DNA from 3 places in the Solibacillus sp. genome. Region 3 is predicted to be linked to each of the others. Evidence: riboswitches for the same ligand, from Rfam matches in the RefSeq annotation. Region 3 holds a riboswitch; each other region holds the start of a gene.
What was found. A riboswitch is a leader RNA that binds a small molecule or an ion and turns the genes downstream of it on or off. The one in region 3 is predicted to bind thiamine pyrophosphate.
Positions count from the first base shown of each region.

Region 1 (11,097 bases), on a different contig from region 3:
TAATCCTTCTTCTGTCATTTTCGTTTCAAACTGGTCTTCCAGCTCATTAATTGCAATAAACTCGTCCACACGGTTTTGCGTTTCATGGAGGCGCTCCTGATCCTCCATATATTTTGATAATCCTGTTGTTGAATTATCAGGTGGTTGTATGACAGATGAGTTGTCCATTACACCTGTGCCACCGGTAAAAATATTACTGAATACTGCAGACATTTGCTCTAATTTCTTCTCATCCACTGAGCTCGATGCAAAAAGTACAATAAATAATGCCAATAATAGAGTTAATATATCTGCATAAGGAACTAACCAGGACTCGTCAATATGCTCCTCATGCTTTTTATGTCTTTTACGCTTCTTTGCCAAGGCCACCCGCCCCGCTTTCGGTAATTTGCTTACGTTCTTCCATCGTTAAATATGAAGCCAGCTTCTGCTCGATCACACGGGGTGCTTCACCTTCAAGTACGGATAAAATTCCTTCAATCATCATTAGCTTTTGCTTAACTTCTACAGCAGATTTACGTTTTAGCTTGTTGGCAAAGGGATGCCATAAAACGTAACCTGTAAAAATCCCCAATAACGTTGCAACAAAGGCCGCTGAAATGGCGTGTCCTAATTTATCAATATCGGACATATCTTTTAATGCAGCAATAAGACCTACTACAGCACCTAATACCCCAAGTGTCGGTGCATATGTACCTGCTTGCGAGAAAATGCCTGCACCACTTGCATGGCGGTCTTCCAGCGCTTCAACTTCCTCTGTTAATACATCGCGAATATAGTCTGCGTTTTGACCATCAATCGCTAATGTTAAACCATTTTTTAAAAACGGATCTTCAATTTCAGCTGCCTTGCTTTCTAATGCCAATAGTCCTTCACGACGAGCTAAATCAGCCCATTGCGAAAACATTTTGATCAAGTCGATATCACTTGCGAGTTTTGTTTCTGAAAATAAGATTTTAAAAAGCTTTGGAATTCTTTTTAATTCCTTCATCGGGAAAGCGATTGTAACTGCAGCAATCGTACCAAAAATAATAATTAAAATCGCAGCAGGGTTTATTAACACTTCCGGTGTAACGCCTTTTAAAAACATCCCTACTAACAGGGCGATAAAGGCGATGATAACCCCAACAACTGATGATATATCCATATGTAGTACCTCCAAATTACGATGTCTTTTCTTATTTCGGTATATTTAAATTTTTATTAACTTCCTTTACACTAGTTATAAGAAGATTTTTTTATTTTTGACACATTATTGTTCTTTTCTAAGCTGGAATATGACTATTAATGTGTCGGGAATTAACTAATTTTTATGATAATTATTGGAGGAATGAATCAATGAATACTATGTTCGAAGCAAATTTAACGAAATACGCAGAACTAGCAGTAAAAATCGGTGTCAACATTCAGCCGAATCAATATTTGTATATTGCAGCTTCTATTGAATCGGCACCGTTTGTACAAGCAGTGACAAAAATCGCTTATGAAATTGGAGCAAAGCAAGTATTTGTAGATTATACAGATGATCAAATTACACGTACTCGATATGAGTTGGCACCTGAAGATTCTTTCGATTTCTTCCCGCCTTGGAAAGTACAGGAGCGCGAATGGCTTGCTGAGGAAGGTGCGGCATTTATGAGCATCGTATCTCAGAGCCCTGATTTACTTTCAGGGATTGATTCAAAACGAATTGCAGCATTCCAGAAGGCTTCAGGCACTGCACTAAACAAATACCGTCAATATGTTCAGTCAGATAAAATCAGCTGGACTGTTATTGCCGCTCCATCTAAACAATGGGCTCGCAAAGTATTCCCGGATTCACCTGAAGAAAAGCAAGTAGATGCATTATGGGATGCCATCTTTAAAGCGACACGTGCGGATCTGGACAACCCGGTAGAAGCTTGGGCACAGCATAATGACAATTTGCATGAAAAAGTTGATTACTTAAATAATAAAAACTATGCGAAATTGCATTATACAGCTCCTGGGACGGACTTGACGATCGAGCTTCCTAAAGGGCATTTATGGTGCGGAGCAGGCAGTGTCAACGAAAAAGGCGAAGAGTTCATGGCAAATATGCCGACTGAAGAAGTTTTTACAGTACCGCATAAAGATGGTGTAAACGGGTATGTATCTAGTACAAAACCATTAAGCTATGGCGGTAATATTATCGACAACTTCAAACTTACATTTGAAAACGGGCGCATCGTTAAAGTAGAAGCAGAGCAAGGTGAAGCAGTGTTAAAAAATCTTGTTGCTACAGATGAGGGCTCACATTATTTAGGAGAAGTAGCACTTGTTCCATTCCATTCTCCAATTTCACAATCGAATATTTTATTTTACAATACATTATTCGATGAAAATGCATCAAACCATTTGGCAATCGGCAGCGCCTATGCATTTTGTATCGAAGGCGGAAAGTCAATGACACGTGATGAGTTAAAAGCTAACGGTTTAAATGAAAGTATTACACATGTCGACTTCATGATCGGCTCTGAACAGATGAATATTGACGGAATTACAACAGATGGACAAGCTGAGCCAGTTTTCCGTAATGGGAACTGGGCATTTTAATAGAATTATATAATCCGCCTTTTGGCAATAAATACAATTTCAAGATGTCGCCATATTTACAATTTTTTCTACATTAACTAACTAAATTACCCTACAATGTTCCAATTTATTAGGTTATAATTGGTTAATGATTGTTATTACTAAAATAGAGAGGAGTTTTTATAATGTTTGATCACCATTATCCGTTCTTGTCCGACTACTATACGGTAGTGTTAGGATTTACGGTAATACTTCTTGTATTCTTATTTATGTTTATCATGTACTTACGTATTGGTTTACAATCACACGACTCTGTTATAGTAGATTCAAAGGCAAACACATTTGCGCCAAACGAAAAATCATTGGATGGCCACCATCATCATTAAATTTTTTTTACAACCACTCTCTCTATTGAGTGGTTGTTTTTTGTGAGTAGCGGATTTTTGTTATACTTCTCTCTATTTAGTAGAAATTTAACTTTATTAATGCGCATTTGTTTGAATTATCTAAAAAATATTTTAAAATATAAAGGAATCGAAAGGGGTTTGAAGAACTAATGTCTGCATTACAAACAATTTTAGAGTTTAACGGTAAATTCGTAGATGAAAAACAATATGAGCAGTATGCTACAACAAAATATCCAGATAAAAAAATCGTTGTTTTAACTTGTATGGATACTCGTTTAGTTGAATTACTACCTAAAGCAATGAATTTGCGCAATGGGGATGTCAAAGTTGTAAAAAGTGCAGGGGCAATCGTAAATCACCCGTTCGGCGGGATTATGCGTAGTTTACTTGTAGCGGTTTATGAATTAAAGGCTGACGAAGTATATATTATCGGCCACTACGACTGCGGGATGAGTGCAGTTGATCCGAACGTAATGATCGGTCATATGCTTGAACGAGGGATTAAACAGGAAACGATTGATGTAATCAATTACGCTCGATTTGATTTAAAAGAATGGTTATGCGGTTTTGGGGATGTTGAAACAAGCGTATTAAAGAGTGTTGATTTAGTTAGAACACATCCGCTAATGCCAAAAGGTGTTCCTGTACATGGTCTTATTATCGACCCTGCAACAGGAAAGCTGGATTTGGTAACGGACGGCACAGTTGATCAAAAATAAATAATAAATGATAAACGACAGTGCTCTTCATAATGAGCACTGTCGCTTTTTTATATTGTCGTCCCTTTATATTCCCGCTGTAAAATGGCGTACATATAATGATCGACCCATTTTCCGTTTATATACAAAAGCTCTCGCAATAACCCTTCTCTTGTAAAACCCGACTTTTCCAATACACGGATGGAAGCTGAATTTTCTGGTGCGACATATGCCTCTATTCGGTGAAGATTTAATGTAATAAAAGCGAATTCCATGACTATACGTACCGCTTCGGTCACAATTCCTTTACCTGTGAAATTTTCATCCATCGAATACCCGATAAAACCGCTTGAATAAGGTAGACGTTTAATTGAATAGAGTGAAATATGCCCAATTAACTTACCTGTTGCATTGTAAAAAATTCCGAAAGAAAATTCCCGGTTTGTTTGCAGCAAATGTATGCTTTCCATAATCTTATTATACTGTACTTGTTCTGTATAAAATTCATCGCGATGTAAGGGTTCAAATTCGGACCAATACATTTTGTTGTCTTTTAATAATTTTGCCAACCCTTTCGCATCGGACGGGGTAAATGTGCGAAGCGAACACTGTTGCCCAATAAGTCGAACCATTGGACCCTCCTTCTTGTGAAATAGCTTGAATAAGCTTTTCATTGAACCACCTTCATTCCATTTCAAAGCTTGCCTACCGCTTTTTTAACTTTTTCTTTTTTGATTTTACAGGCTTTGGCTTTATATCTACAAATTCCTTTTTTTCTTTATCTGCAGCTGTTTCATTACCCTTTTCGAAAATGTTCGTAAGCTTCATGCCCCGTTTTGTAACTTCTTTTTCTATATGGGCAACTGTTTCTTTTAGTACTTGAACACGTGCATAGTTTTTGTCGTTCCCTGCTATTAAGTGCCAAGGGGCGTTTTCCGAATCGGTTTTTTCGAACATTTCATCGGCTGCCTCACAATATAAATTAAATTTATCACGGTTCCGCCAATCCTCAGCTGTCAATTTCCATGATTTATATGGATCGGCTGCTCTTTCATTAAAACGTTTAAGCTGTTCACCCGAATCGATATGAATCCAAAATTTAATCATTATATAATCTTCATCCGTCAATTGTTGCTCAAAGCTATTAATTTCTTCATAAGCGCGTTTCCACTCTGCTTCTTCAGCAAACCCTTCTATGCGCTCCACAAGTACCCGTCCATACCAGGAACGGTCGAAAATTGCAATCTGGCCATGCTGGGGCAACTTTCTCCAGAAACGTTGCATATAATGATACCGCATTTCATGGGGCTGCGGGGCAGAGATCGGCCATACCATTAACCCGCGCGGATCGATACGTTCTGTTAAGCGCTTGATCGCTCCCCCTTTGCCTGCTGCATCCATTCCTTCAAATGCAATAATAAGTCCAATTTTATTGTTGAATAAAAATTGCTGGGCATTTAGCATTTCGTATTGTAAAGCTTTCAATTGCTTTTTATAGGTTTCCTTTTCCAGTTCTTGTGATAAATCCACATCTTTTAGCTTTTTCAAATAGTGCTGCCTCCCCTACTCTATTTATTTATGTATATTTTACTTGAAAGTGTATGGAATTGGTAATTGTTGCAGTCATTTATTTGAATCATTTGATTATTTTATGTTGGGACCTAGTTTTGATAGAACAAAAAAACGCGGGTGCACTTATGTATGCTCCCACGTTTATAACTTAGTCTTCCAATGTTGTTAAAATGATCGGTTTATCTTTTGTGACGATAATCGAATGTTCGATTTGGGCAACTAATGATTTGTCCGGTGTAATGAATGTCCAGCCGTCACCTGATTCTACGATATGCTCGGCCTTTGCAGAAATGAACGGTTCTACTGCCAACACCATGCCTTCTTTCATGATTGTTGTATCCCAAGCATCGTAATAGTTCAATACATGGTTTGGCTCTTCGTGTAATGATTTACCTAAGCCATGACCTGTTAAGTTCATAATTACTGTCAAACCGTGATCACGTGCTTCACGCTCTACCGCTTTACCGATCTGATTTAATTTCGAACCTGCTTTAACCTTTGTCATTGCACGTTCAAATGCTGATTTTGCTACAGTGCAAAGTTTTTCTTTATCTTCATAACCTTCACCAACGACAAAAGAAATACCTGTATCTGCAAAATACCCGTTTAAAGAACCAGAAACATCAATGTTTACGATATCGCCTTCCTGAATAACCTTGTTCCCTGGAATACCATGTGCAACTTCGTGATTTACTGAAATGCAAGTATATCCCGGAAAATCGTATTCGCCTTTAGGACCAGAAACCGCGCCTGCTTCCGCAAACATACGGCCAGCAATTTCATCTAATTCTTTCGTTGTCACGCCAGGTACTGTCGCAGCTTTCATCGCCTCACGAATTTCAGCACAAATGCGCCCAATTTTTTTAAACGCTTGTATTTCTTCTTGAGTAGTAACAATCATGTGTAACTTCCTTCCTCTTAAACAATGTCTACCCTTAACTATAGCATACTTAAAATCGGTTGTAATTGTTCAAGGTTTTTAAAATTATCCTGATTTATGACCAATTTAATATGAAAATCTACTATTGAAATAAGAAAAAGCTTGCAGGGGGAAAAGTATCCCTCACCGCAAGCATTGAGTTTCCTATTCGTTATGTTGTTTTTACTTTTTGCAGTAAACGAGGTGCAGATGTGAATAAAATAACGGCAATAATCGCCGTAAGTATTGTAGCAGGAACCATATAAGTACTGTTGTAAATAATTGAATAGGCCCATACATTATCATCGCCTGCATATTCTTTAAAGAACACGACACCTGCGAGCAAGTGCGAAACAAATCTTAAAGCACCGCCTATAAGTGCTCCAAGGACAATATAAAGTGCCATTTTTACTTTATTGAGTGATTGTGTAGCCTCTAATAATGGCTTTCTTACAATTGCCGCTAATCCTACTACTGTAAAGGCAAGACCGTAATCTAAAATTGCCTGAAGCCAGTGCACAATGTAAGCACCGAACATCATTTGCATTACGCCGATCAGCAAGCCTGTTGCAAGTCCTGCCGTTAATCCCCAACGAATGGCCATTAACATGATCGGTACCATAACAAAGCTGATCGATCCGCCTTGTGCCCACATTTTAAAAGATACTTGATCCAATACAAGTCCGATGGCAGCAAATATCGCTATCTCCACCATCATCAATAATTTCTTTCTGTCCATAACAATGCCCCTTTCTTTTATCCGATGTAACAAAAGTGAAGAGGGATAGAATAGAAATCAATTACGCTTTAGCGTAATTGCGTCGGGATTCGGCTTTACGCTCGCGTAAAGAACTCATATCCGAATCCATGACATCCGCCGGAGGCTTTTACTTTTTCAGTAGGAAAAAGTAAAAAACGACAGTCAGGACAAAAGCCTGACTATCGTTTGAACAGTCGGTTTCTATCCACATCCCTACGCAAGTGCTAACTTACAGGTTCAAAGAGTCAGTGCAATCCCGTGCACAATCTCAGCCGACTTTCTCGGCACCCCTTGTGGTACATCTAATTTTTATTGTTTGAACATGCTCATTGTAACGAATATTTTTACAACTTTCAACAGCTATTATTTTGAAATGTACTAGAATTACATATAATAGATACGAAGGAGTGATAAATAATGGATCAATCGAAAGGTTTAAGTGCACTGAGCTATTTGAGCTTTTATTTTGCACCGTTTATTTTACCGTTAATTATATTTATCGTTACGAAAGATGATGCTGTTAAAGGCCATTCTAAAAAAGCTTTTATTTCCCAATTCATACCGATACTGTTAGGGATTCTGTACATTATTTACTTTTTCACTTCCGTTCTTTCCTGGAATGATACTTTGACCTTGAACATTCAGGACTTTTTTATCAGTTCGCATTTTATCGGATTTATTCTTTTAGTAGTTATCACGTTCATCCTGGCAATATGGAATTTAGCTCAAGCCATTAAAGTTTTACGTTAATGTTTATGAAAGCTCCATCTTTGGGTATATTTTTATACGAAACGTATTCGTTAAGGAGTGTATACTAATGAAATTAAATAAACTCATTAAAACAGCTATTAAATATGGACCAATCGTGTACCCGATCATTAAGAAAATGATGGACAACAAAAAATCTACTCCCCAAGCAGCAACTACACGACGAACTCCAAAACGTTAATGCAAAAAACACATTTCCCGCTTTAACTGGAGGGAAATGTGTTTTTTTCTATTTAATAATAATCTCTGTTTTACTGTAGCCTTCTTTTAGCTTTTGCACTTGCAAAATAGCTGGCATTGCTGCTTTTAGTTCGGCCACATGTGATATGACGCCGATTAAGCGGCCTGTTTGCTGAAGATCAATCAATATATCGATTGCCCTTCTTAATGCCTCCTCATCCAATGTACCGAAACCTTCATCGATAAACATTGTATCGATATGCACACTTCCCTGCACACTTTGAATAACATCGGCCATTCCTAATGCTAATGAAAGTGAGGCATTGAATTTTTCACCACCGGACAGTGTTTTTACATCCCGGGTTTGCCCTGTATGGCTGTCATATACATCGATGCTGAGTCCGCTTTGGGCATTTCCTTCTTTCCTTCCTGTGGATTTCAGGAAGTATTGGCCATTTGATAAGACACGCAAACGTTCATTTGCCGCATGTGTCACTTTTTCCAAATAGCCGATTTGCACAAACCGCTCAAATGAAATTTTCGCATCATTTTGACCGCGAATTAAATTATAAACATGTTCGACTTGCATCAGTTTCGCTTTATAGCCTTCTATCTGCTGTGCAGATTGGTCAAGTTTATCGCGCGTCTCCTCACATTGCTCCACATAGGACTGGATCAATGTCATTTTCGAGTACTGTGCCTCGATCTGCTCATTCAGCTTATGAATCTGTTGCTCACATGCCGTTAAATCCGCTCGTTCTTTTCCTTCGAGCAAAGGTTCCTCCTCAGCAATTTGAACAGATAAAGTATGAATACTTTGCTTGTACGCTTCAACTGCATCCTGAATTTGCTGCTGTACATTTAAAGGCAGTAACGCAGACTTGTACGTTTCCAAGTCGAAACCTTCCTGCTGCAATGCTGACTCAAATGCTTTTTGTGCTAAAAGAGATTCCTGCTGTTTTTCTGTTACAAGATTTTTCGCATGGAGATGGTTCACTTCACAGGATTTTTCATCTAGTTGAATTTTTTGCATAGCTTCAAGTGCATTTTGGATCGCAACTTTTAAATGGCGATGTTTTTGCTGCTGGATTGCCAATTCTTGTGTTACTTCATCCAATTTAGAAAACTGTGGCAATAATGACTGCTCACTTTGTTCAAGCTTCCCTTTTTCCTGTGCATATTGTTTATCAATGTCGATTACATATTGCTGCCCTTTTTCAATGCGCCCTTGCAGCACTTCTTTATTTTCTAAAAGCTGTGCCATCGTTTTCTTTTCAGTGATAAGCTGTGCCTGCTGCTGTTTTTGCTTTGTCAACTGCGCAGTTAGTATGGTCAATTGCTGTTCATACTCATGTAGTTGCGAAAGCTCAGCGTCAAGTAACTGAAGCGCACTTCTTTTCTGTTCCAACGTTGCCTTTTCCACATCTAATTTCGAATTGACCTGATAGAAGCTTTGCATCGCCCGATCGCCTTCATGACGCAGTAACGCCAATGCATTGTCATCAATGACAACCGCTTCGCTGTTATGAATGGCTGGGTGCTCTGCGCTTCCACATACAGGACAGGCTTCCCCGTGCTGCAATGATGCTGCAAGAAAGGCTGCCTGGTTGCTGCGTATTTGCTGATCCATATTTTGCAGTTTCTGTTGTGCTTCATCAGCAACTTGTTTCTTATCAGCAAGCTGTTTCACTAAAGTTTCGACATTCTTCTGCATTGCAGCCACTTCTTTTGCCATTTCAATTTTCCGCGTTAATGCAGCATGCGCTTCATAAGTTTCATGGTATGTACTGGTCGCATGTTCCAGTTCATTTATGATGGCTTGCTGCTGTTGATATTTTTCTTTTAAAGAAAATGCTTCGCTTTGCAGCTTATCAAATAATTGCTTGGCGTTTTTTTGGTTTTCTGCAAGCTTTGACACATTTTCACGCTGTTTATTAATTGATTGGTAGATCGGGACAAGCTGTTCCAGCTGCGAAATCGATTTCGTATAATTATCCAACAATGGTTCTTGCTGCTTTTGCTCCTGATAATGATTTGTCGCCTGCTGAAGTTGTGCCTGTGCACGTTCATAGTCAGTCATCGCTTTTTGTAAGGAGACTTCCGATTGTTCAAGCTGCCGGTTTACCTTCACATATTCACGTTCTAAAGGTTCTATTTGATTAGCCTTTTTGGCAAGTACAAGTTTCTGCTGTTCTGCTTGTATTTTATCTTTTGCTGCAGTAATTCTTCGAGCCGCGCTTTCCGCAATAAAAACTTATCAATTCGCTCATTTAACAGTCTTTGTTCATTTAATGTTTTAACTAACTTTTGCAATTCCTTTTTTGAAGCATCATATTCCCCTTTTAATGCAGTACATTGATCTTCATAATATTGCTGTTCTGTCAGCAAGGCACTCTTTACTTGATACAGATTAATGACATCATTGTTCAGCGATGAAAACAATTCCGATTCTCTATGCGGGAGCCGGGACCGGATTTCATGAATTGTATTGTCCTGTTGCATCTTAGCATGTTCATAATATTTTTCAGCAATATTCTTTTTTTCTTTCAGCAGTTCCACCATTTTCGTGAAGCGTTCCGTTTTGAAAATTTTCCGGAAAATCTCTTCTTTATGCTTTGATTCCGATGTGAGGAGCTTTTGAAATTCCCCTTGCGGCAGCATGACGATTTGATTAAATTGGGACTGTGTCAGACCTATCAGTTCTTCAACTTTTGATTGAATAAGCTTTACTTGAAATTTTTCTACAGCAGGTACAATGACCCCATCGGTAATTTCGAAAAATTCGCGCTTCGCACTTGCACCATCATGACCAAATTTTCTCCAAATACGGTAAAGGCGACCGCGTACTTCAAATTCAAGCTCGACTTCCGTATCTACCGTTTCATCCGCAAAATCACTTCGCAAAAACAGCGACTTTTCCCGATCCTCTCCACTACCCGAATCATAAAGGGCAAACGTAATCGCATCGAAAATAGTCGTTTTCCCCGCGCCAGTTGCACCGGAAACGACAAAAATTCCATGTTCATGAAGTTTTGTAAAATCAATGATTTCCTTTTGATGATACGGTCCAAATGCTGTCATCGATAATTTAATTGGCTTCATCGTTACAGCACCTCCTGTTTTTCACGTTCATTTTCGATTAGCTGCTCTAAAACATCTGTATAAATCTCTTTAATTTCGTCACTTAAAGGCTTGCCTGTCATTTCCATGTAAAATAGTTCAAACAGCTCCGAATCATCC
Region 1 covers NZ_JBELZM010000008.1:145,298-156,394, reverse strand. Annotated here, with positions in the region: gene motB (flagellar motor protein MotB) at 1-363, opposite strand, end outside; gene motA (flagellar motor stator protein MotA) at 347-1,147, opposite strand; gene ABS917_RS10185 (aminopeptidase) at 1,339-2,574, shown strand; gene ABS917_RS10180 (hypothetical protein) at 2,739-2,939, shown strand; gene ABS917_RS10175 (beta-class carbonic anhydrase) at 3,110-3,679, shown strand; gene ABS917_RS10170 (GNAT family N-acetyltransferase) at 3,730-4,290, opposite strand; gene ABS917_RS10165 (polyphosphate kinase 2 family protein) at 4,364-5,206, opposite strand; gene map (type I methionyl aminopeptidase) at 5,379-6,131, opposite strand; gene thiT (energy-coupled thiamine transporter ThiT) at 6,322-6,888, opposite strand; TPP riboswitch at 7,103-7,211, opposite strand; gene ABS917_RS10150 (magnetosome magnetite crystal formation protein family) at 7,327-7,659, shown strand; gene ABS917_RS10145 (hypothetical protein) at 7,727-7,858, shown strand; gene ABS917_RS10140 (SbcC/MukB-like Walker B domain-containing protein) at 7,907-9,988, opposite strand; gene ABS917_RS10135 (AAA family ATPase) at 10,009-10,959, opposite strand; gene ABS917_RS10130 (exonuclease SbcCD subunit D) at 10,962-11,097, opposite strand, start outside.
Region 1: it holds a riboswitch for thiamine pyrophosphate, as region 3 does, so the genes downstream of both, thiT (energy-coupled thiamine transporter ThiT) here and tenA (thiaminase II) in region 3, are expected to answer to the same signal.

Region 2 (11,097 bases), on a different contig from region 3:
ACCACCGTGGTGGAAAAGACTACCGGGCAATCGGCGAGTACAGTGAAATCGATTCACCTGAAAAAATCGTGTTCACTTTTAAGATGCCGCAATTCAGCGAACTGGAAGATACGATCACAGTGGAGCTGAAAGAGTTGGGACAAGGCAGTGAAATGACGTTCACCCAACTGATTCATGTTGAAAATGAAGAACAATGGACAGATGCTGACATCGCAAAAGCTCTCGATGACATGCGAGAAGGTACGGAACAAGGCTGGAATTTAATGTTCATGGGTCTGAAGGAATTAGTCGAGATCGGAAAAGTAAGCTATCAAGGTTAAGTAGAATTAGACACCGGGTGGGGGCATGATCATCCATTCGGTGTTTTTGATGTTCTAATAAAGTAGTGAATTGTTCTAATATATCTTTAAAAGTTCTAATAAAAGTGTGATCTTCTAATATAAGTAATAGGTGTGCTAATAAGTCCTGAACTTGTTCTAATATCGCTCTCAGAAGTTCTAATAACCTCCCCAAATGTTCTAATATGTGTTCCAACTCTTCTAATAAGATCTCACATCGTCACGAAACAACTTAAAATACAATGCTTCCACTCAAAAAAGCGTCCGCCTATCCAAGTTATTCTAATAAACCCCGTCAATGTTCTAATAACAAAGGTAACTCTTCTAATATCTCTACTAAATCTTCTAATAAAAATTAGTCACTCATGCAGAAAGTCCAAAAAGTAGTAACCCCTCCAACCTATGAATTTCAGGAATGTAACGTATTCTTTTTCACTATTTTATTTAGTAAAGGGAAAAAAACGAAAGGCTCTTCGAATTAGGAGATGCCTTTTTATAGGTAGAAAAATTCGCGAAAAAGGTTAAAATAGGCTAAATTGAAGTGGTGCAAATTTAATTTGATTTGAGAAGGGGAAGGGTACGATGAAAAGTGCAAAACCATTTTTAATGTTTCAAGGCGGCGTTGCTGAAGAAGCAATGAACTTCTATACATCAGTTATAGAGGACGCGGAAATTACGAGCATTATCCGCTATGGGGCAAATGAAGGCGGAGACGAAGGAAAAGTCATGCAAGCTACTTTTTCGATAAAAGGTCAGGAATTTATGTGCATTGACAGTAATATAAAACATGAATTTGACTTCACACCGTCATTCTCTATTTTTATTACATGTGATACGGAAGAGGAAGCCGACCATCTGTATGAAAAACTGCTTGAAGGCGGACATCCGTTAATGCCAATCGGGGATTACGGTTTCAGCAAGAAATTCGGCTGGCTAAATGACCGCTACGGCGTGTCATGGCAGATCAATTTAGCTTAATAAAAGGTGCCGGGTGTCTGGACCGATACCCGGCGCTTCATTTTCTAATAAAGGGTTGAATTGTTCTAATATATTTTAATATCTTCTAATAAAAGTGAAATTTTCTAATATAAGTGTCGGTTGTTCTAATAAGTATGCGAATTGTTCTAATATCATCCGCAGTTCTTCAAATATCTTACCTAGAAGTTCTAATAACCGCTCCAACTCTTCTAATAAAATCGATAAGCCGGTGGAAAAAATTCTCCATTATTAATTTGTTCTAATAAAGTCCTCAAAAGTTCTAATATCTGCTCCAGCTCTTCTAATAAAATCAATATATCTGTATAAAAAATCTTCTAGCAATAAGTTGTTCTAATAAAGTACGCGGAAGTTCTAATATCCCGCCCCGAAGTTCTAATAACCACCCGAACTTTTCTAAAAAAAAACCTCTGCACACGCCGCCAGCTACTCAACCGGCATTCTGATAAAGCATCCCGCCAAACGCCCTGTTTCTCACCATAATCTTCAGTAAGCCATAGCCCAAAAGCGCACCGGCAAACGAACTCATCATAAATGCCGGGACAAAACCGAACAGCGCCGCTTCCTGTCCTAAAAATAAAATCGCAATCGGGTAAGTAGCCATCGCACCAAATAGCCCTGTCCCGATTACTTCACCTACCGCTGCAAACGCCAGTTTCTTCGTTTTCGCAAACAAAAATGCAGCTAAAAGTGCGCCAATCATACTGCCCGGATAAGCAAATATACTGCCTGTCCCCATCAAGTTTCTCAATGTCGACGTAAGAAATGCCTGTAACACCGCATACCATGGACCGAGCAATACCGCCGATACGACATTGGCAAAGTGCTGAATCGGAAATATTTTCGCAAAACCTAATGGGATATACACCATACTGCTGAGAATCGTTGTAATTGCTGCGATAATCGCGGAGTATGTAAGCTTTCTCGTTTTATTCATTTCTACCATCCTTTACAATAATTTTTGCAACAAAAAAAACCACTTTCAATTAAGAAAGTGGTATCGTAGCCTATACAAAAATATAAAATAGGGGGTCGACACTACTTTCCTACGCTAGTATTACCTAGATCAGGTGCAAAGGGTACTTCTCAGCCAAACAGGCGCCCCTAGTAGTTTTACGAGCAGATTATCTGCTTCCAGTATTAGGTTAATTTCACAATAATCATAACATGGCCGTTTCATTATGCAAACGCTTTTTTGAAATTTAATCCCTTTGACCGAGAAAAATTACTGCTCATACCCGCCGCCATAATTGCCGGGCTGGACCTGTTGCCAAGGGTTTGGCGGACCGATGAAAGTATTGGGTCTGACAGGAGCAACTGCCTGCGTCCATAAAGTTTCGTTCATTCCATAAGTGTGGGCCATAATATTCGCTGGTGTCAGCTTGAGCAGGTCGGAACCTAAAATGACTTCAGGAGTCGGAGCATTGAAAATGGCAAGCAGATGCGTGTTGTTTTGCGTAGCGACTTCGTAATGCCACCACCCTTGAGGAACGTTCGCCACTTGACCGGGGCTAATCGGAAAATGCATCAGCTGTTTCGTAAACGGATTCAAAATCGAAACAACTGCACTCCCCGTAATACAGTAAACAAGTTCCGCCGCATTTTGATGGTAGTGCGGTTCTATAACATTATTGGCGCTAAGATATATATCAAGCAACGATATATTATCAAGCGTATTTAACTGGTTGACACCAAGCAGATTGATAAAATTATGCTGGTCTTTAACGAACAGCGGGTTTTTATTAACATCGAATGTAAACTGCGGTTGCGCTGAAACATGATTCGAATTCAATCGTTCACCTCTTTTATTATTGTTGCTAAAATATGCAAAAATTTATCGGTGTGTGCCTATTGGATATGAACCATCCATCTAAAAATACACATATAACGCATTGATTAATGTGAAAATTAGAATAAACAGGGTAGCACCACATACAATAATTTCTGCAAAGTGGATGAACATAACTCTTTCATAACTCAATTCGGCTTTACGAAAACCAAAGAAATCCCCATGACTGATAATATAAATAAACGTACTCACGACCATTAAGGAAGACATTAAAAACGAAATCGTTGGTAAAGAAGTAACGTAGCGCGGGTTGCCTCCTGTTTCCATATAGAGCGGAATATCCAATCCCTTGCTCAACACAAAACTGACAATGACCATGATGTAGATAATAAGCGAAATATTAAAAGGGTGTTTGCGGTAATCGATCAGATCAAGCATCATTTTTGTCTTCCCTTTATACTCCCAGTCCTTATTGTCTTCTACTCTGTCACCTTTCAGCATGTAAATAATACCGGCTAATACAAGCCCTGAAAATAAATACCATTCCAACATTGTAAAAAACAGCATCCAGCTATAAAACGGTGCGATCACAAGCGGTAGAACAACGAGTCCGCTCAACCATTTATTAACTGGCTGATTGGCAATAAGCCATTCGTTTAAAGCATGCCGTTTATCTTTTGTATGTCCTTCTTCCGGTTCCCGGTAACTGAAGAATTGATTCATTACAAAAGTGCATCCTACCAGTACCAACCCGATTCCGAAAGAAAGATAAGAAGCTCTCGGATAAATTGTGACGCTATCATAATTAAGAATAATCCAGTTCCCGCTTAAGGCAGTGATCAATATCCCGGTAAGCATCATACACGAAGATAAGTTTCTCATCCGTACACCTCCAATTGTTCTATTCTACGTCGATAAGCTGGAAATAGTTTCAAAACGAAACAGGGGGAATATAAAAGCTTCTAATAACGACCTGCATCGTTCTAATAAACAAAAAAATGTTCTAATAAAAGTGGCGATGTTCCAATAAATCAGTGAGTTGTTCTAATAAACAGCCGACATCTTCAAATAAAGGACACCGATGATCTAATCACCCGTCAACATTTTCTAATAATCGTCCCAACTATTCTAATAAAATCACAAAACAAAAAAGCGATTGCACAAATAGAACCGTTTACTACTGTGCAGTCGCTTTTTTCATAATAAGCTGCAGTATTTCATTGGCGCAAATCGCATCCGCATCGGCTGTATGGTGCTTGAGAAGCGGGATGTTATACGTTTCGGCAATGACATTTAAATTATTTCTCGGACTGTCCAAATATTTCCGAGCAAGCAGCACAGTACAAGCAGCCGGATTCGTTGGGCGAATGCCATTTCGAAAAAACTCCAGCGCGAGAAAACTGTACCAGTCAAACCCGATATGGTGACTCACAATCGGCAAATCACCTAAAAAATCTTTAAAAGCGTGAATGACAGGGGAGATCGTTTGCTCATCTTTTACGCGTTCATTAGTAATCCCGTGAATATGAGAATTCTTGATTGGTTTTTCCGGATTCACAAACCGGTGAAAAAGAGCCACCGTTTCTCCGTTGCGTATTTTTAGTGCAGCTATTTCCACGATTTTATCGCCTCTAGCAGCAGAACCTCCTGTTGTTTCGATATCGACGACGACATATTCGGGTGCAGACTCCAGCAGTTCCACCATCTCCGCAACCTTTAAACGCGGGCTGTACGTTGTAATAAATTTTCTTAAATACTGCGCGGCAAGTTTCGTATTGTAGTAATGGCCATAACGTGTGCGGGCAATATAGCCGTGCAGTTCCAGATCATCAATTGCCTCTAACGGATAGCTTGCGGCCAATGCTTCATGTTTGGCAAAGCCCACAATCGAGCATGTAATCATGATGCGGATATGCAGCCGTTCGATGTTCATAAACTTCACCTCGTAATTGGAACGTTTGTTCTATAATTGAACCATATATGAAGTAAATAATAAATAAAAAAGCTGACCATAACCGGAAGATTCAGCAATGGTCAGCCTATCAATTACTCAGAAAACGGATTCGGCACTGATTGCAGACGCTCTTGGACTTTCTTCGCAACGACCGTTTTTCCTTTTGAAGGAACGGTATTTGGTATCGAAGATCTTGCTTCGAGGTCTTCCCAGAAATCCGCGTTTTTAATGCCTAACACTAACGGGTTGAACGTTGGGTTAAGCCCCAAACGTTTTTGCGTATCGTAATCTTTCAGTGCGGTTAAAGCCGTTTTCGAAAGCAGCACGATCGTAATGACGTTTACCCAGCCGAGCAGACCTACTCCTAAATCGGTAATCGCCCAAATAAGGGTAGCCGAATTCACTGCACCGAAAATAACCTGTTACAAGCGGGGGAACATTGAACGATTCCTGAACCGTTAAAGCGATCGTGTTTGCCTGTACAGTCGGCCATAAAATCCCGATAACGATAATTAAAATCGTCGCTGAAATAATTGAAAACCATTTTAAATTCAAGCCTTTGTAAATATAAAACGGTGTTCCGCACATTAACAGAGAATAATTTAATATTCAGGAAAAACGAATCAATTCCATAATCTTTTATGCAGTAATTCCATATTCCTATCGCTCTCTTATCCAAGAATGTTTTTCAGGCAAAATATTTACACAATGATATCTTTTCTACAGGTCAGTAATGAATTGATTAGACTACATAATAGAGTAGAGGAAGTTCATATTTATTCCTTTATTTGGATTTATTTAACGTTGTTTTCCTTATAAATTATTCAAAAATGCCGAATATTACTTCTTTAAATCAGCACTAAACCGAAACTTAGGTCTTTCTATTGGAAAGTTTAAATGTCTCTTGACGTTGTAAAATGTTAGGCCTATCATTGCTAATAGAATCAATTGATAATGATTATCATTATTGATTGTTGGTTCTAATAAGAAATCAAGCTGTATTTACATAACTGTAAACGAGAAAGGAAGTGTTGAAGTGAACTTTCAGGAGTTAAGAGGGAAAGTTGCACTTGTGACAGGTGGAGCCCAAGGAATTGGCGCAAGCCTTGTCAAAAGCTTGGCTACATTAGGAGTAAAAGTTGCTGTAATCGATTATAACGAGGAAAAATTGAGAAGCCATGTGAATGGTTTAATAGAGCAGGGCCACGAGGTTTTCGCATTTCCTGCAGATGTGGGAGATAGTAACGCCATTGATGCGGTTGTCGAGAAAGTGGAAAACAAAATCGGACCAATCGAAATGCTCGTCAATGTAGCAGGTACATTGGCTACAGGACCGGTCGAATCATTCACTGACCGTGACTGGGCAAGAATCTTTTCAATTAATACGACAGGTGTGTTTTATGTTTCAAGAGCGGCAAGCCGTTATATGATTCAAAGAAAAGCAGGTTCGATTGTAACAGTCGGATCCAATGCCGCTAGTGTACCGAGAATTTTTATGGCGGCCTATGCAGCATCAAAGGCGGCAACGGTCATGTTTACAAAATGTCTCGGTTTAGAGCTTGCAGAGCATAATATACGCTGCAATATCGTTTCCCCAGGGTCGACGGATACGGATATGCAGCGTTCGATGTGGTCCGATAATCATGGCGCTGAAGTAATGATTAAAGGAATGCCTGAAACGTATAAAGTAGGGATTCCGCTGAAAAAGATTGCACAACCGGACAATATTGTCGACGCGATTCTGTTTTTCCTATCCGATCACTCGAGTCATATTACGATGAGCAATCTTATCGTGGATGGCGGCGCGACGTTGGGAGCCAACTAAGTCTGTCTTTTGAATTCAGAATAGTGAAACGAAAAGGAGCGGTAATATGATAAGCAAACAAAAAGCAGTAATCGAACATGAACTTTTAGATGATTATGAAGTTGGTGACTTTTTCATAGAAACACCAAAAAGAGCGATTTTAGGCAAAGGTGTATTCATGCACGTGCCAGCGGGTGAACCATATCAAAACCAGATGGAAGGATTGTCCGATAGGGTGGCGAGCGCGTTGAAGAAGGCCAAAGAACAAGGACATCCACGACCCGTCGTAACGGGCGCTGTGCCATTTGATTACTATAAAAAAGCATGTTTACTTGTTCCGGAATCTATCGAAATCGCGCCATCATTGCAGCTGGAGGAAAGGGCAGTGTCCGGTTCAGCATCTGTTACTGTCAATCGGCTCATATCCAATCCATCACCAGAGCACTATAAGCAAGGTGTCATGCAAGGCATTGAAAGAATAAGAAGCGGCGAACTCGATAAAATTGTGCTGTCACGTTCACTGGAAGTAAGTCTCAATGAGCCGGTCGACCTTCCGCAGCTGTTACGTAATCTTGCGTATCAAAACAAACATGGATATACATTTGCAGCACCGATTGAATACGGAAATCAAAAGGCTTCGCTCATCGGGGCTAGTCCGGAGCTGCTTGTTTCAAGACAAGGGATGTACGCTATCGCGAATCCATTGGCCGGATCAAGACCTAGAAGTGAAAATCCGGTAGAGAACCAAAGACGTGAAGAGGAACTGCTTTCGTCTCCAAAGGATTTACATGAGCATGCGGTCGTAGTGGAAGCAGTCGTCAAGGGATTGCGTCCATTACTAAAAACAATCGAAGTTCCGGAAAAACCTTCAGTCGTTTATACGGAAACGATGATGCATCTTTCGACTGTCATTAAAGGAGAGCTCCTGAAAGCGGATATCTCATCGCTGGATTTAGCCATTGCCCTGCAGCCAACACCAGCTGTTTGTGGCGCACCAACGGAAAAGGCAAGACAGGCAATCACGAAAATTGAACCGTTTGACCGAGGTTTCTTTACAGGCACAATCGGTTGGTGTGATGCTGAAGGCGACGGGGAATGGGTTGTGACGATTCGCTGCGCAGAGGCAAATGGCGATTCATTACGATTATTTGCGGGAGCAGGCGTTGTGAGCGAATCGAAGCCTGAAGAAGAATTGGCTGAGACAGCTGCAAAATTCCAGACAATGCTTCGCGCAATGGGAATCGATACAGAGCAGCTGAAGGATATTTAACGACTAATTATGAAATACAACAGGGTTCACCAACAAAGAAAAGGAGTGATTTAGATGGCTATTCCAGCGATCTCATCATATAAAATGCCGAAAGAAAGCAATCTTCCAAAAAATAAAGTAGGTTGGAAAGTCGATCCGAACAAGTCTGTCCTACTTATTCATGATATGCAGCAATATTTCATCGATTACTATGAGAAGGATTCATCATTAGTTCGTGAAATGATCGTCAATATAAAAGCAATCAGAAAACAATGCGATGAACTTGGCATTCCAGTTGTCTATACGGCGCAATCAGGCAATCAGAACCCAGTAGAACGCGCATTACTGACTGATTTTTGGGGGACAGGACTAAAAGACGATCCGAACATTACAAAAGTAATCGATGAATTGGAACCAGGCAAGGCCGATATCGTATTGAAAAAATGGCGCTACAGTGCATTTAAGAAATCGAATTTACTGGAAATGATGAACAATCAAGGTCGAGATCAGTTAATCATTTGTGGGGTTTACGCCCATATCGGTTGCCTCATGACTGCTGGAGAGGCTTTCATGTCGGACATTAAGCCGTTTTTCATTGCCGATGCAGTAGCTGATTTTACACAAGATGAGCACGAAATGGCGATCAACTATGTGGCAGGACGCTGTGGGGCAGTTTATTCTACAGCACAAATTATGGATCAGCTAAAGCGTGAGGCATCTGCAGAAGCAGAGCTTGTATAAGAATGAACAGGTGGTGAAAATTTTCGCCGCCTGTTTTTTGCGTTCAAATGGAAGCAAGTTTTTTTGAAGAATAAACAGGGAATTGGTTACCGACAATGGTTTTAGACAAAAGGAGATGAAGTAGATGACAAATTCGGTGCCAAAGGAAGAAGGAATTGACCACAGCCTGAATCTTCTGAGAGAAGGCTATTTGTATATTTTAAATAGAAGACAAAGCTTTCATTCCGATCTGTTCGAAACACGATTGCTTGGAAAAAAGGCGGTCTGTATGGGCGGAAAAGAAGCGGCCGACCTTTTTTACGACAACAGTAAGTTTAAAAGAGCTGGCGTCGCACCAAACCGTGTTGCCGAAACATTATTCGGCAAAAAGGGTGTACAGACACTGGATGGCGATGCCCATAAGCACCGGAAAAAGATGTTTATGTCCATCATGTCCCCGGACCGACTAAAAAAACTGAATGAAATTGCCGCGAAGCAGTGGGATACAGCTTTAACTAAATGGCAGCAGATGGACGACGTTGTTCTTTATGAGGAAGCGCTGGAAATTATGTGCCGTACTGCCTGTGAGTGGGCGGGGGTACCGGTGGAAGAAAAGGACATGAAAAAGCTCGCCGACGATTTAAGAGCGATGTTCGAATCGGCAACGGCAATCGGACCATCGCACTGGGCTGGCAGACATGCAAGAAACCGGGTGGAAAAGTGGATGGGGAACCTCATCGACCAAGTACGCGAGGGGAAACTGAATCCCGAAGAATACACAGCACTGTATACATTTTCATGGCATCGTGATTTGGAAGGGAATCTCCTTGATCAGGAGGTCGCTTCCGTAGAAGTAATCAATATATTAAGACCGATTGTAGCGATTGCGGTCTATATTACTTTTTCAGCATTGGCTGCCCATCATTATCCGGAAGAGCGGAAGAAACTTCAATCCGGCAACGAAAAAAATGCACAGATGTTTGTGCAGGAGGTGCGCCGTTTTTATCCATTCTTCCCTTTTGCCGCTGCGGAAGTAAAAGCAGATTTTACATGGAAGGATTATACGTTTGAAAAGGGTACATTAACTTTATTGGATTTATACGGAACGAATCATGATACGAATATTTGGGGGAATCCCGAAGTATTTCAGCCGAGCCGTTTTGAAAACTGGGATGGCAGTCCGTTCAGCTTTATTCCGCAAGGTGGCGGCGATTACTATTTAGGCCATCGCTGTGCAGGGGAATGGGTGACAATTGAGATGATGAAAGTGAGTCTAGATTTCCTAGTTAATCAAATGACATACGATGTCCCGGAACAGGATTTAAGCTACAGCAAAGTAAGCATCCCAAGCTTGCCTAAAAGCAAAGTGATGATTAATAATGTTCAGCGAGTATAAGATGAATGGATTAAGCCTGTAACCTTTTATTCGGTTACAGGTTTTTTAACTGCTAATTCGTTAAACCAATTTTCGCATATGTCCCAACATTTTTCATGAAAAACGTTTCAATTTGTGCCCACTGAACGTGCGTTACGGTCTCCAAGGAATCCTCCAAACAGACAGCTGCACTGTAATCAGATGCAAGGAGAAAAGGAATGGTACGGGCTTTTACACGTGAGGCGGGGTGATGAATCGATCCATCTTGCCGAATCGTTGCCTCCATTAAAGAATCGTGTAAACCAAACCCTTTATATTTCCCGTAACTTTCCTTAGCAGTCCAGAGGGAATAGAAAGCTTCCTGTTCAAGAAGCTTATAGAGATGATTCTCCTCTTCGCTCCACAATGCTTGAAAGAGTGAGAAATCCCTTGTTACCTGCTGCTCCACATCAATTCCAACCGGAAAATCACTAATGGCACATGCCACATAACTTCCGGAATGGGAGAGATTGAAGTGAAGGTCTTGTCCTAGTTGGTATTTACCGTTTGAATCTTTAGTAAAGCGAACTTCCGATAATTCCTTTTCGTAAGTCGTCACCAACATCATCTTCGTTAGTAAATGAGCACAAACAGTTCGCAACTGATCTTCCGTTTTCCGCATGCGTCCAACACGCTCTACCACGTCGTTTTCCAAAAAGGGAAGATAACGTTGCCAATCAGTAGGCATCTCGTTGATTTTGCAATAGGCAATGGTTGTCATGCTTTTTCTCCCTTTAGAATAGTTTCCTGTTCTTTCGCAAATAAAGAACAGCCGAGTCCTGCCAGAAGCAGAACAACCGTAGCAACGAGGGCGTACTGATAAGAGAGGATCT
Region 2 covers NZ_JBELZM010000013.1:4,037-15,133, forward strand. Annotated here, with positions in the region: gene ABS917_RS13090 (SRPBCC family protein) at 1-320, shown strand, start outside; gene ABS917_RS13095 (VOC family protein) at 921-1,316, shown strand; gene thiW (energy coupling factor transporter S component ThiW) at 1,765-2,271, opposite strand; TPP riboswitch at 2,361-2,450, opposite strand; gene ABS917_RS13105 (cupin domain-containing protein) at 2,560-3,126, opposite strand; gene ABS917_RS13110 (nucleotidyltransferase) at 3,205-4,005, opposite strand; gene ABS917_RS13115 (3'-5' exonuclease) at 4,301-5,056, opposite strand; partial or broken gene ABS917_RS13120 (alanine:cation symporter family protein) at 5,284-5,490, opposite strand; partial or broken gene ABS917_RS13125 (hypothetical protein) at 5,549-5,665, opposite strand; gene ABS917_RS13130 (2,3-dihydro-2,3-dihydroxybenzoate dehydrogenase) at 6,114-6,902, shown strand; gene dhbC (isochorismate synthase DhbC) at 6,949-8,151, shown strand; partial or broken gene ABS917_RS13140 (isochorismatase family protein) at 8,206-8,838, shown strand; gene cypC (CYP152 family fatty-acid peroxygenase CypC) at 8,996-10,246, shown strand; gene ABS917_RS13150 (4'-phosphopantetheinyl transferase family protein) at 10,299-10,985, opposite strand; gene ABS917_RS13155 (DHA2 family efflux MFS transporter permease subunit) at 10,982-11,097, opposite strand, start outside.
Region 2: it holds a riboswitch for thiamine pyrophosphate, as region 3 does, so the genes downstream of both, thiW (energy coupling factor transporter S component ThiW) here and tenA (thiaminase II) in region 3, are expected to answer to the same signal.

Region 3 (11,097 bases):
GATCGCTGAACAAAATAATACAAGTATAGCAATGGCGATTACTAATCTCGAAGATTATCAGTTTAGCGCTGAGCTTGCACGTGATATTTTCCAAAGTGTAGCTGTTCAGAATTTACTGCTGGACAATATTATAGCTGAAGCAAAGCGCATCGGAAATATTTCAGATATCCACTTTGATTTTGAACGTATATCGGGCGATCAGAGAGAAGCCTACAATAATTTCCTTCGAAGAGCTGTAGAGCGTTTGCATGCAGAAGGGTATACAGTTTCTACTGCATTGGCACCAAAAACGAGAGCCGATCAGCCGGGTGAGTGGTTTATGGGGCATGACTATAAAGCGCATGGAGAAATAGTAGATTTTGTTATGCTGATGACATACGAATGGGGATATTCTGCTGGTCCTCCAATGGCCGTTTCTCCGCTGCCGCAAGTCGAGCAAGTAGTACAATATGCATTAACAGAAATTCCTGCTAATAAAATTTTACTTGGTCAAAATTTGTATGGCTATGATTGGACATTACCTTTTGTACAAGGAGGAGATTATGCAGAAGCAATAAGCCCGCAACGCGCAATAGAAGTGGCAAAACGCTATAATGCGGCAATTCAATTCGACTATACAGCACAGGCACCTTACTTTAACTACTATGATGAGCAAGGACGTTCACATATTGTCTGGTTTGAAGACGCCCGTTCCATTCAGGCGAAGTTTGATTTAGTGAAGCGCTTGAATTTGCGCGGTGTCGGCTATTGGAAATTAGGATTGCCATTCCCCCAAAACTGGCAGCTTATCGGGGCTAATTTTAATGTCGTGAAGAAATAGCAAAAGTAAAACTAGACGGTCAGATGAAAAGAGACAATTCATCTGACTTTTTGATTGTCATTCATTTAAGAAGGAGATTTTGTTGATACTGATGAAGTATTAGTAGTAGTTGAATAAAAGGGGGATTATTGATGGGAAATGTTCCGGAAATTTTAAAAAACTTACGTATCCCGGTAATTGGGGCACCGTTGTTTATTATTAGCAATCCAAAGTTGGTCATTGCACAATGCAAGGCAGGTATTGTGGGGTCGATGCCAGCATTAAACGCAAGGCCGGCAAGTCAGTTGGAGGAATGGTTAGCCGAAATTACAGAAGAGTTGGCAAGTTATAATGCCAGAAATCCCGAGCAGCCGGCAGCACCATTTGCAATTAACCAGATTGTCCATAAAACAAACGACCGGCTGGAACAGGATATGGAGCTTTGTGTGAAATATAAAGTTCCAATTATTATTACTTCACTTGGGGCACGCGAAGAAGTTTTTGAGGCAGCACATAGTTATGGAGGCATCGTTTTCCATGATGTCATCAACAATTATTTTGCAAAAAAAGCAATTCAAAAAGGCGCGGACGGAATCATAGCAGTAGCAACAGGTGCGGGAGGTCATGCAGGGCAGCAAAGCCCATTTGCGCTCGTACAGGAAATCCGTGAATGGTTTGACGGTCCATTAGCTTTATCAGGATCAATCGCACGAGGCCATTCGGTATTGGCTGCACAGGCGATGGGGGCTGATTTTGGCTATATTGGCTCACCGTTTATCGCGACAGAAGAAGCATTTGCTCGTCAAGAATACAAACAGATGATTGTTGAGAGTAATGCAGAAGATATTGTATACAGTAATTTATTTACAGGAATTCACGGGAATTATTTGAAAGGTTCTATCATGAATGCAGGGATGGATCCGGATAATCTAAAAGAAAGTGATCCTTCCGCAATGAACTTCAATGATAATACGGCAAAAGCCTGGAAAGATATTTGGGGAAGCGGGCAAGGAATCGGCGCAATTAAAGAGATTACTTCTACACAACAATATGTTGATAAACTGGCAGAAGAATATGCACTGGCTTATCAAGAACTGACTGGGAAAAAATCAACAGTAGCCAATTTACAATAGATCACAGCGCATCATTAGTATGTAAACATTTACTAATGATGCGCGGTAGTTTTAACTGAATAATTTCGTAATTTTTTGAATTCACTTGCCCGGTTTGAATTAATTTGTTACACTCGGGGTAATTAAATGCATTTGCGGGGGGACACATTCGTGTTGAGAAGGTTAAAACCTGACCCTTAGAACCTGGCCGTTAATACGGACGTAGGGAGCAAAGTACACGCTATACATATGTACTTACTTTGGCTCCGCGTATCTTTTACGTGGAGTCTTTCTTTTGCAAATACACAAGCATTTGATTTGCGGGGGGACACAGTAGTGTTGAGAAGGTTAAAACCTGACCCTTGGAACCTGGCCGTTAATACGGACGTAGGGAGCAATGAAAAGTGGTACTTACACTTTTTGGGGACGTCTCTCTATATTGAGGCGTCTTTTTTGTGCTTCCGTCAACAAAAAGGAGGAGTAACAATGGGATTTTGTGAAGAGGTAAGAAAAGAAACGGATTTTTATTGGGAGGCTAGCTTCTATCATCCTTTTGTACAAGGGATTGCAGATGGGAGCTTACCGCTGGAGAAGTTTAAGTTTTATATGCTGCAGGATGCGTATTATTTAAAACATTATACGAAAGTTCTTGCTCTGGCAGCTGCAAAAGCGACTACGGATGACGATGTTCAATATTTTCTGCAAACAGCAAAATTTATTCATGACGCAGAGCTGGAGTTACACCGTACAACGTTTAAAGAATTAGGTGTTACAGCGGATGATTTGGAGCAATTCGAACCGGCTCCTGCAGCCTATAACTATGTGAGCCATATGTACAATGCAGTGCATAACGGAGATGTAGCAGAAGCATTTGCGGCAATTTTGCCTTGCCCATGGCTGTATCAGGAAATTGGGCAAAGGTTAAAAGATGCATGCCCAAATGTCCCTCTTTATGAACAGTGGATTGCACTATATGCTTCCGAGGAGATGCTTCAAAATATTGAAGTACAAAAATCGATGCTTGATCGATATGCGAAAGAACAGCCGGCAAAGCTAAAAATATTACAGGAACATTTTAAGAAAAGCTGTTATTACGAATGGATGTTCTGGGAGATGCCTTGGACAAAGCAAAGCTGGGAACAAGGGGTGTATGTAAATGAGCCTGCAAGCAATTCATAAAAATCAACCGTTAGTACATTGCATTACAAATTATGTCGTCGCAAACTTTACAGCGAATGGTTTGCTGGCGGTGGGTGCTTCACCAGTAATGGCCGATGCGATAGAAGAAGCGGGAGAAATGGCTGCTCAGTCAAATGCATTACTTTTGAATATGGGTACTTTGAATGAAAGGACAGTAGCATCGATGAAGCAAGCTGGACTGAGCGCAAATAAGCATCAAAATCCGGTTGTTATTGATCCGGTAGGGGTTGGGGCAACGAAGTTCCGAGTTGAAACAGCACAACAACTGCTCGACCTTTTAAAGATTGATGTAATCCGCTGCAATATTGGAGAACTGGCGGCTCTCACGGGAGCGAATTGGGCTTCCAAAGGTGTTGATAGTGGAAAAGGGGAGATAGATGTTGAAGCGACTGCTAAAAAGTTGGCTAATAACTATCAATGTATTGTGATCGTTACAGGAGAACAAGATGTTATTACAGATGGGGAAAGAGTGGAATTTGTAACGGGCGGTCATGAAAAAGTAACAAAAATGACGGGGAGCGGCTGCTTGCTTAGTGCCTTTTGTGCAGCGGTGCTTGCAAACAGTATAGAGCCGTTTGATGACTTACTAACGCTGCTGAATGAATATAAACAGGCAGGTGCCAATTCTGTTGCAGCTATAGGAACTTTCCACACAAATTTCCTGAATGAACTAGAAAATTTAGCGGAGGGACGACAATGATTACATGTACAATTGCAGGCTCAGATAGCGGTGGCGGTGCAGGCATCCAAGCAGATTTAAAAACGTTTCAGGAACTCCGTGTATTCGGCACATCGGTCATCACTGCACTAACCGCACAAAATACCCAAGGAGTGCATGGGATTTTTCCGACAACGGCCGATTTTGTTCAGGCTCAGTTAAAAGCGGTACTTCAAGATTTTGATGTTAAGGCAATTAAAACAGGAATGTTGTTTAGTGCTGAAATTATCGAATCAATTGTCGCTTTACTAAAAAATACAGAAATTCCGCTAATCGTTGATCCGGTCATGATTGCAAAAGGGGGGGCAAGTTTACTCGAACAGGAGGCAACAACGGCCCTTAAAGAAATGTTATTGCCGCTTGCAACCGTTTGTACACCGAACATTCCGGAAGCGGAAATTCTGACTGGTTATACAATTCAAAATGATGAAGATATCACATTAGCGGCGCAGGATCTATTAAGTCTAGGGCTTGAATGTGTTGTCATAAAGGGTGGTCACTTAAATAGTAAGCATGCGACAGATACAGTTTTCATTCGGGGGGAGCAACCATTTAAAATGAAAACTGAGCGTGTGGATACGAAGCATACTCATGGAACAGGATGTACATTTTCGGCAGCAATCACCGCGGAGATGGCAAAAGGAAGATCGATAGAGGCAGCCATTATAGAAGCAAAAAAATATGTGCAGCTTGCGATTCGTCATCCGCTCAATATCGGTCACGGGTTTGGGCCGACAAATCATTTCGCCTATCATGAACAGCGGGGGATGTGTAATGTTCATGTCCTTTGATTTAAATAAATATTTTGTTATGGGAACGATCAATTGTAATCGTGACCCGCTGCTTGTTTTAGAAGAAGCGCTACAGGCAGGAATTACGGTGTTCCAGTTGAGGGAAAAAGGCAAAAATGCTTTAAAAGGCGATGCGTATATTCAATTTGCACGTCAATGCCAAAAACTGTGCCAAACATATAAAGTGCCATTCCTTATCAATGATGATGTCGAACTTGCATTCACATTAAATGCAGATGGAATTCATGTAGGACAGGAAGACACTGAAGTAGAAAAATTTAGATCTTTTGCGAAGAATAAAATTGTCGGAGTATCTGTTCATACAATGGAACAACTGGAATTGGCCATTGCAAATGGGGCAGATTATGCGGGGATCGGTCCGATTTATGAAACTACCACAAAAGATGATGCTAGAGCACCAGTAGGGCTGACGTTATTGGAAGATGCGAAATCTAAGTTCCCTAAATTCCCGATTGTAGCAATTGGCGGAATCTCCACTGAAAATAGTTTCATTCTGAGACAAACCGGAGTAAATGGAGTAGCAGTTATTTCTGCGATTAGTCATAGTAATAATATAAAAGAAACTGTAAATATGCTCTAAATTAAAAATTGTCATAAAAATACTATTTATATAAAAGAATCCTGTACCAATATACTCTTTTCTACTATTCTGGCAATTTAGTATGATAGTTCTGTTATACACTACAGAATATGGGAGTGAAAGAAATGTTGAAAAAACTATCTGCTTCAGCCTTAACGCTAACACTTTTAGCAAGTGGCATGTCAGCAGTTTCAGCGGCACCAGCATCTACGAATGAAGATATGACACGTGGAGAGTTTGTGAAGGCCGTAATTGATGCATTGGGAGTAGAGGTCGGTACTGGACAGTCTGTAAAATTCCAGGATGTACCTGATTCACTTAAGCCTTATATTGAAAAAGCGGTGGAATTAAAGTTGATTAAGGGAAAAACTCCTACTAAATTTGCTCCAGACGAAAAACTGACACGCACACATGCTTTCCTTATTGCGGCAAGAGGATTACAAGATGAGGAAACATATTCTGAAAAGGTATTGGATCAGTTTAAAGATGCAAACAAAATTGGAAAAGGCAATCGCCAGGAAATGGCCAAAGCGGTAGCGACAGGATTACTGACAGGCTTTGATGACGGAACGATTCGCCCGAACGATTTTGTAACAAAAGCGCAGATGCAAAAAATTCTTCAGCGCTTTTTGGAAGAATACAGTCCGGTAAAAGCAAATACGACTGTTTCTTTACGTATTTTAGGCACGACTGATATTCATACAAATATTGTAAACTATGATTATTACAAAGATACTCCAACGAACAGTTTAGGTTTGGCAAAAACTGCGCTACTTATCGAAAAGGCACGTGAGGAAAATCCAAATACAGTGCTGTTTGACAATGGAGATGCAATACAAGGAACGCCGCTTGGTTCGTATATTCAGTCCGTAACGAAATTAAAAGACGGGGAAGTTCACCCATCGATTGCTGCAATGATTGCACTTGATTATGATGTAGCGACATACGGTAACCATGAGTTTAACTACGGTTTGGAATTTATCGATGAAGTAACGGATGATGCCCCATTCCCGTATGTTAATGCCAATGTGCGCAATGCAGCGACAAAGGAATTAATGTATAAGCCATATGTCATGATTGAAAAAGAAGTGGTTGATTCAAAAGGTGAAAAGACAACAATTAATATTGGGGTAACAGGTATTGTACCACCTCAAATTTTGAAATGGGATAAAGCAAATTTAGAAGGAAAAGTAACAGTTGATGATTCGGTAGAGGCTGTTAAAACAGTCGTTCCGCAAATGAAAGAAGCAGGAGCGGATGTTGTCGTAGTACTTTCACACTCAGGTATGGGAGATGCTACACATGAAAAAGGCGAAGAGGATGTATCGTATTTACTTTCTACAATTGAAGATGTGGATGCAATCATTACAGGGCATGCCCATGGCGTATTCCCTGGTAAAGTGGATAGCTCTATAACAAATGTGGATATTGAAAAAGGAACAATGAACGGCAAGCCGATAGTTATGGCTGGCAAATTCGGTAGTCATTTAGGGGTCATTGATCTAGAGCTCGAGAAAAAAGACGACGCTTGGGATGTTAAAACAGGTACTGGCGCGGTGCGAGAAATTGCAAAAGATAATGACACTGTCAGCGCTGAGGTTGTAGAAAGTGTGAAAGAAGCACATGAAGGAACGATTAAATATGTGCGTCAGGCAGTGGGGACAACGACAGCTAACATTCACAGTTACTTCTCGCAAGTACAGGATGATCCTTCTATTCAAATTGTAACGGATGCTCAATCAATTTATGTGAAACAAAAGCTGAAAGGTACAGCATATGAAAACCTTCCTGTCTTATCAGCGGGTGCACCATTCAAAGCAGGAACAAGAAGCGATCCGGAATACTATACATTTGTACCAAAAGGCCAGCTTGCAATTAAAAATGTAGCAGATTTATATTTATATGATAATACACTTGCTATGCTGAAAGTAACAGGGGCGGATGTGAAAGAATGGCTGGAAATGTCTGCAGGCCAATTCAATCGAATTGATGTAGCAAAAGCAGATGAACAGCAATTAATCAATGCCGAATACCGTTCGTATAATTATGATGTTATAGACGGTGTGACGTATGAAATTGATGTAACAAAACCGGCAAAATACGATGTGAACGGAAATGTAGTAAACGAACAAGCATCACGTATTATCAATCTGCAATATAACGGCAAGCCAATTGATGCGGCACAGGAATTTATCGTAGCGACGAATAACTATCGTGCGAACGGTACATTCCCGGGTGTTCGTAATGCGACAGCGGTTGAAATTTATCCGGATGAAAACCGTCAGGCAATTATCGACTATATTTTAGCCGAAAAAACAATTGATCCGACAGCAGATGGTAACTGGAAATTCGCTCCGATTCCGGATAGCGTAAACGTTGTATTTGAATCTTCTAAAAAAGCAGTTGATGTTTTAGATGAAAACAGCGCTATTAAGTATATTGGAGACGGTACAGACGGTTTTGGTAAGTATGGTTTAAAAACAAAATAATTTTAAAAATGCCTGTAGGCGAAGAATCTATTTCTTCTGTCTGCAGGTTTTTTATATTATTGGAATTCCAGTCACGAGTAAGAATGAAGGACTTTATAGTAACTATATTTAAGATAAATCCGTTTGACATAGTAACAACCTGTTGTTAGTATTGAGTTGTTACTTTTGGATATAAATTTCAATTTAGGGGATGAGAAGATGAGCAAAATGAAAACAGTAGGTATTACTTTAGGGGTGTCTTCTGCACTTCTGCTCGCCGCTTGCGGAGATGATACGGAAAATAAGGAAAATTCAACAGGCGAATCATCATCCAGTATTGGTGAACAGGTGAATTATACCGTTGTTGCCACTGAACCTGGAGCAGGACTAACTGGTCTTTCCCATGAAGTGTTGGAGCAATATGAAAATCTGGAAGGCTGGACATTACAAGAAAGTTCAACTGCCGGAATGCTGAGTACATTGGATAAGGCAATCCGGAATGAAGAACCGGTTATTGTGACAGGCTGGACACCACACTGGAAATTCTCAGCGTATGATTTAAAAATACTTGAGGATCCTAAAGGTATTTTAGGCGGTGCTGAAAACATTCAAACACTTGCCAGAAAAGGTTTAGAACAGGACCTGCCTGATGTATATACAGTACTTGACCGCTTTTACTGGGAACCGGAAGATATGGAAAAGGTAATGTATGATGCACAAGAAGGTGGAGACTTTGATGTAGCAGCAGCGGATTGGGTTGAAAATAATCAGGATAAAGTAAGTGAATGGACAAAAGATATAGAGCAAGGAAATGGCGAAAAAGTAAAAATCATTTCTACACCATGGGATTCGGAATTTGCATCAAGCAGTGTAATAAAAGTAGTGCTGGAACAATTAGGGTATGAGCCTGAAGTGACTCCTGTTGATCCGGCTATTATGTTCCAGTCAATCGCAACAGGTGAAGGAGACGTAACAGTCGCACCATGGTTACCGACAACGCACAAAGCCTTTTATGACAAACATAAAGACGATATTGTTGATTTAGGTGAAAATCTGGAAGGTACGCAAAATGGTTTTGTTGTCCCGGCATATGTAGAGATTGATTCAATTGAAGATTTAAAACCGAAAGAATAAATAGAAATATGCCCCGTAAATAGCCTATACGGGGCTTTATTTATTTGTACCTCAAGTTTGACAAAAGTAACAACTCGTATATAAAATGGAGTTGTCGCTTTTTCGGGAGCAGATAAATTCAGGTTATAGGGGATGAAGTATTTTGAAACGATTTAAAATTTTAGGTTTAACTATAGGGATGTCTGCAGCATTGTTATTAGCAGCATGCGGAGATGATACAGGCAACAGTGATAATTCAAACAACGAATCTGCAAGTATAGGTGAACAAGTAGGTTATAAAATCATTGGAATAGAGCCTGGTGCGGGGATAACAGGTTTGTCACATGATACATTAGAACAATATGAAAATCTGGAAGGCTGGACATTACAGGAAAGTTCAACAGCTGGCATGATCGGGACGTTGGATCAAGCGATTCGCAATGAAGAACCGGTGATTGTAACTGGCTGGACACCACATTGGATGTTTTCTGCCTATGACTTAAAATTTCTTGAAGATCCTAAAGGCGTTTTAGGTGGAGCGGAAAATATAAATACTGTTGTAAGAAAAGACCTTGAAAAGGATTTACCGGACGTCTACACAGTGCTTGACCGATTCCATTGGGAAACGGAAGATATGGAAAAAGTGATGTATGATGCACAAAAGGCAGATTTTGAAACTGCTGCAGCAGAATGGGTAGAAAAGAACGATGATAAAGTAAAAGAGTGGACGCAAGGTATTGCACAAGGCAATGGTGAAAAAGTGAAACTTATTTCAGTACCGTGGGATTCGGAAATTGCTTCGAGCAGCGTAGTTAAAATAGTGTTGGAGAATTTAGGGTATGAAGTGGAAGTAATCCCTGTTGACCCGGCAATTATGTTCCAGGCAATTGCAACAGGTGAAGGGGATGCCACTGTGGCACCGTGGTTACCAACAACTCATCAGTCATTCTACGAAAAACATAAAGATGATATCGTCGATTTAGGTGAAAACTTAGAAGGTACACAAAATGGTTTCGTTGTCCCAGCATATATGGACATTGATTCAATTGAAGATTTAAAGCCAAAAGAATAACGAGTGAAAACCTCTTCATAGCTAACTAATACAATGAGTATATTAAAAACTATGTGCAGTAGTGGGAAACCACTTTGCACATAGTTTTTTTCTTATGCAATAGAACGCTGTGGTTCAACGCTTGGTTTTCCAAATAAATAGCCTTGAAAGAGCTCATAGCCTATTTGTTTTAGCCACTCAAAGTCTTCCTCATTTTCAATACCTTCAGCAAGTGGTGTTGCACCAATTTCAAGTGCTTTCTTTAAAAACTGTTTAGCGGTATGTTGTTTTTCGCGATCATTTTTTACACCTTGTACATACTTCATATCAAGCTTCATATAATGCGGCTTTATGTCTGAGAGCATTTCCAGTGTGTTATACCCTTCACCTACATCATCCAAAGCATATTGAAATCCCTTTTCGTTATAGTAATTCAAAATTGATTTTAAATGCTCAATATCATCGACCTGCTCCGATTCGACGACTTCAAAGACAAATTGATTCGGGTCAATTTGCAGAAGTTTAGCAAGCTTCACCGTTGACTGGAGGCAATATTCCGGAGAATAAATCGATGTAGGAATGAAATTGATAAATGTTTTTTTCTTAAGCACAGCAGCGTATTTTACAGCAGCCATACGACATAGACGGTCCAATGCATACAAGCGGCCTCGGGTTTTTGCTGCCGTGAAAATTTCATTTGGGTAAATTAGCGACCCATCTTCACGGCTAAAGCGTGACAGTACTTCGTAAGCATAAATTTCTTTTCTGATATTTACGATAGGCTGTGAATAGCTGACAATCGCATTTCTATATATGACATCATCAATCCATTGCATTTCCAAAACTGTTTCGATTTCAGCAATAGTCTTCCAAGTCATCTCATCAATTCTAAAATAAATCTGTTCGGGCTCCATATAATCTCTGCTAAAGTCAAGAAACTCCTTAACGCCAGATTCTTGTATTGTTACGAGCTGTGCCTTTTTACTAATCATTAAATTCCGACGGTTAAAGTGGTCGACAATCATATCCATCATAGCTATATTGTTTTCGCCTTCTAATAAAATATCAAACTGTAATTCAGATATGACACAGTTTTTACAGGACATGAGTTTCCCCTCACTTTATAAGTTTTAATTTTACTGTATACCATTAAGTACAAATATACTATAAAAAAATTTAATGATATATACATTTACTTATATAAGATGTACAATGTTTGTATATTAAAAGGATTAAACGCTACT
Region 3 covers NZ_JBELZM010000002.1:44,615-55,711, forward strand. Annotated here, with positions in the region: gene ABS917_RS02370 (LysM peptidoglycan-binding domain-containing protein) at 1-820, shown strand, start outside; gene ABS917_RS02375 (NAD(P)H-dependent flavin oxidoreductase) at 952-1,932, shown strand; TPP riboswitch at 2,059-2,157, shown strand; TPP riboswitch at 2,224-2,322, shown strand; gene tenA (thiaminase II) at 2,398-3,090, shown strand; gene thiM (hydroxyethylthiazole kinase) at 3,068-3,811, shown strand; gene thiD (bifunctional hydroxymethylpyrimidine kinase/phosphomethylpyrimidine kinase) at 3,808-4,620, shown strand; gene thiE (thiamine phosphate synthase) at 4,604-5,221, shown strand; gene ABS917_RS02400 (bifunctional 2',3'-cyclic-nucleotide 2'-phosphodiesterase/3'-nucleotidase) at 5,347-7,710, shown strand; gene ABS917_RS02405 (glycine betaine ABC transporter substrate-binding protein) at 7,909-8,823, shown strand; gene ABS917_RS02410 (glycine betaine ABC transporter substrate-binding protein) at 8,966-9,874, shown strand; gene ABS917_RS02415 (EAL domain-containing protein) at 9,967-10,959, opposite strand.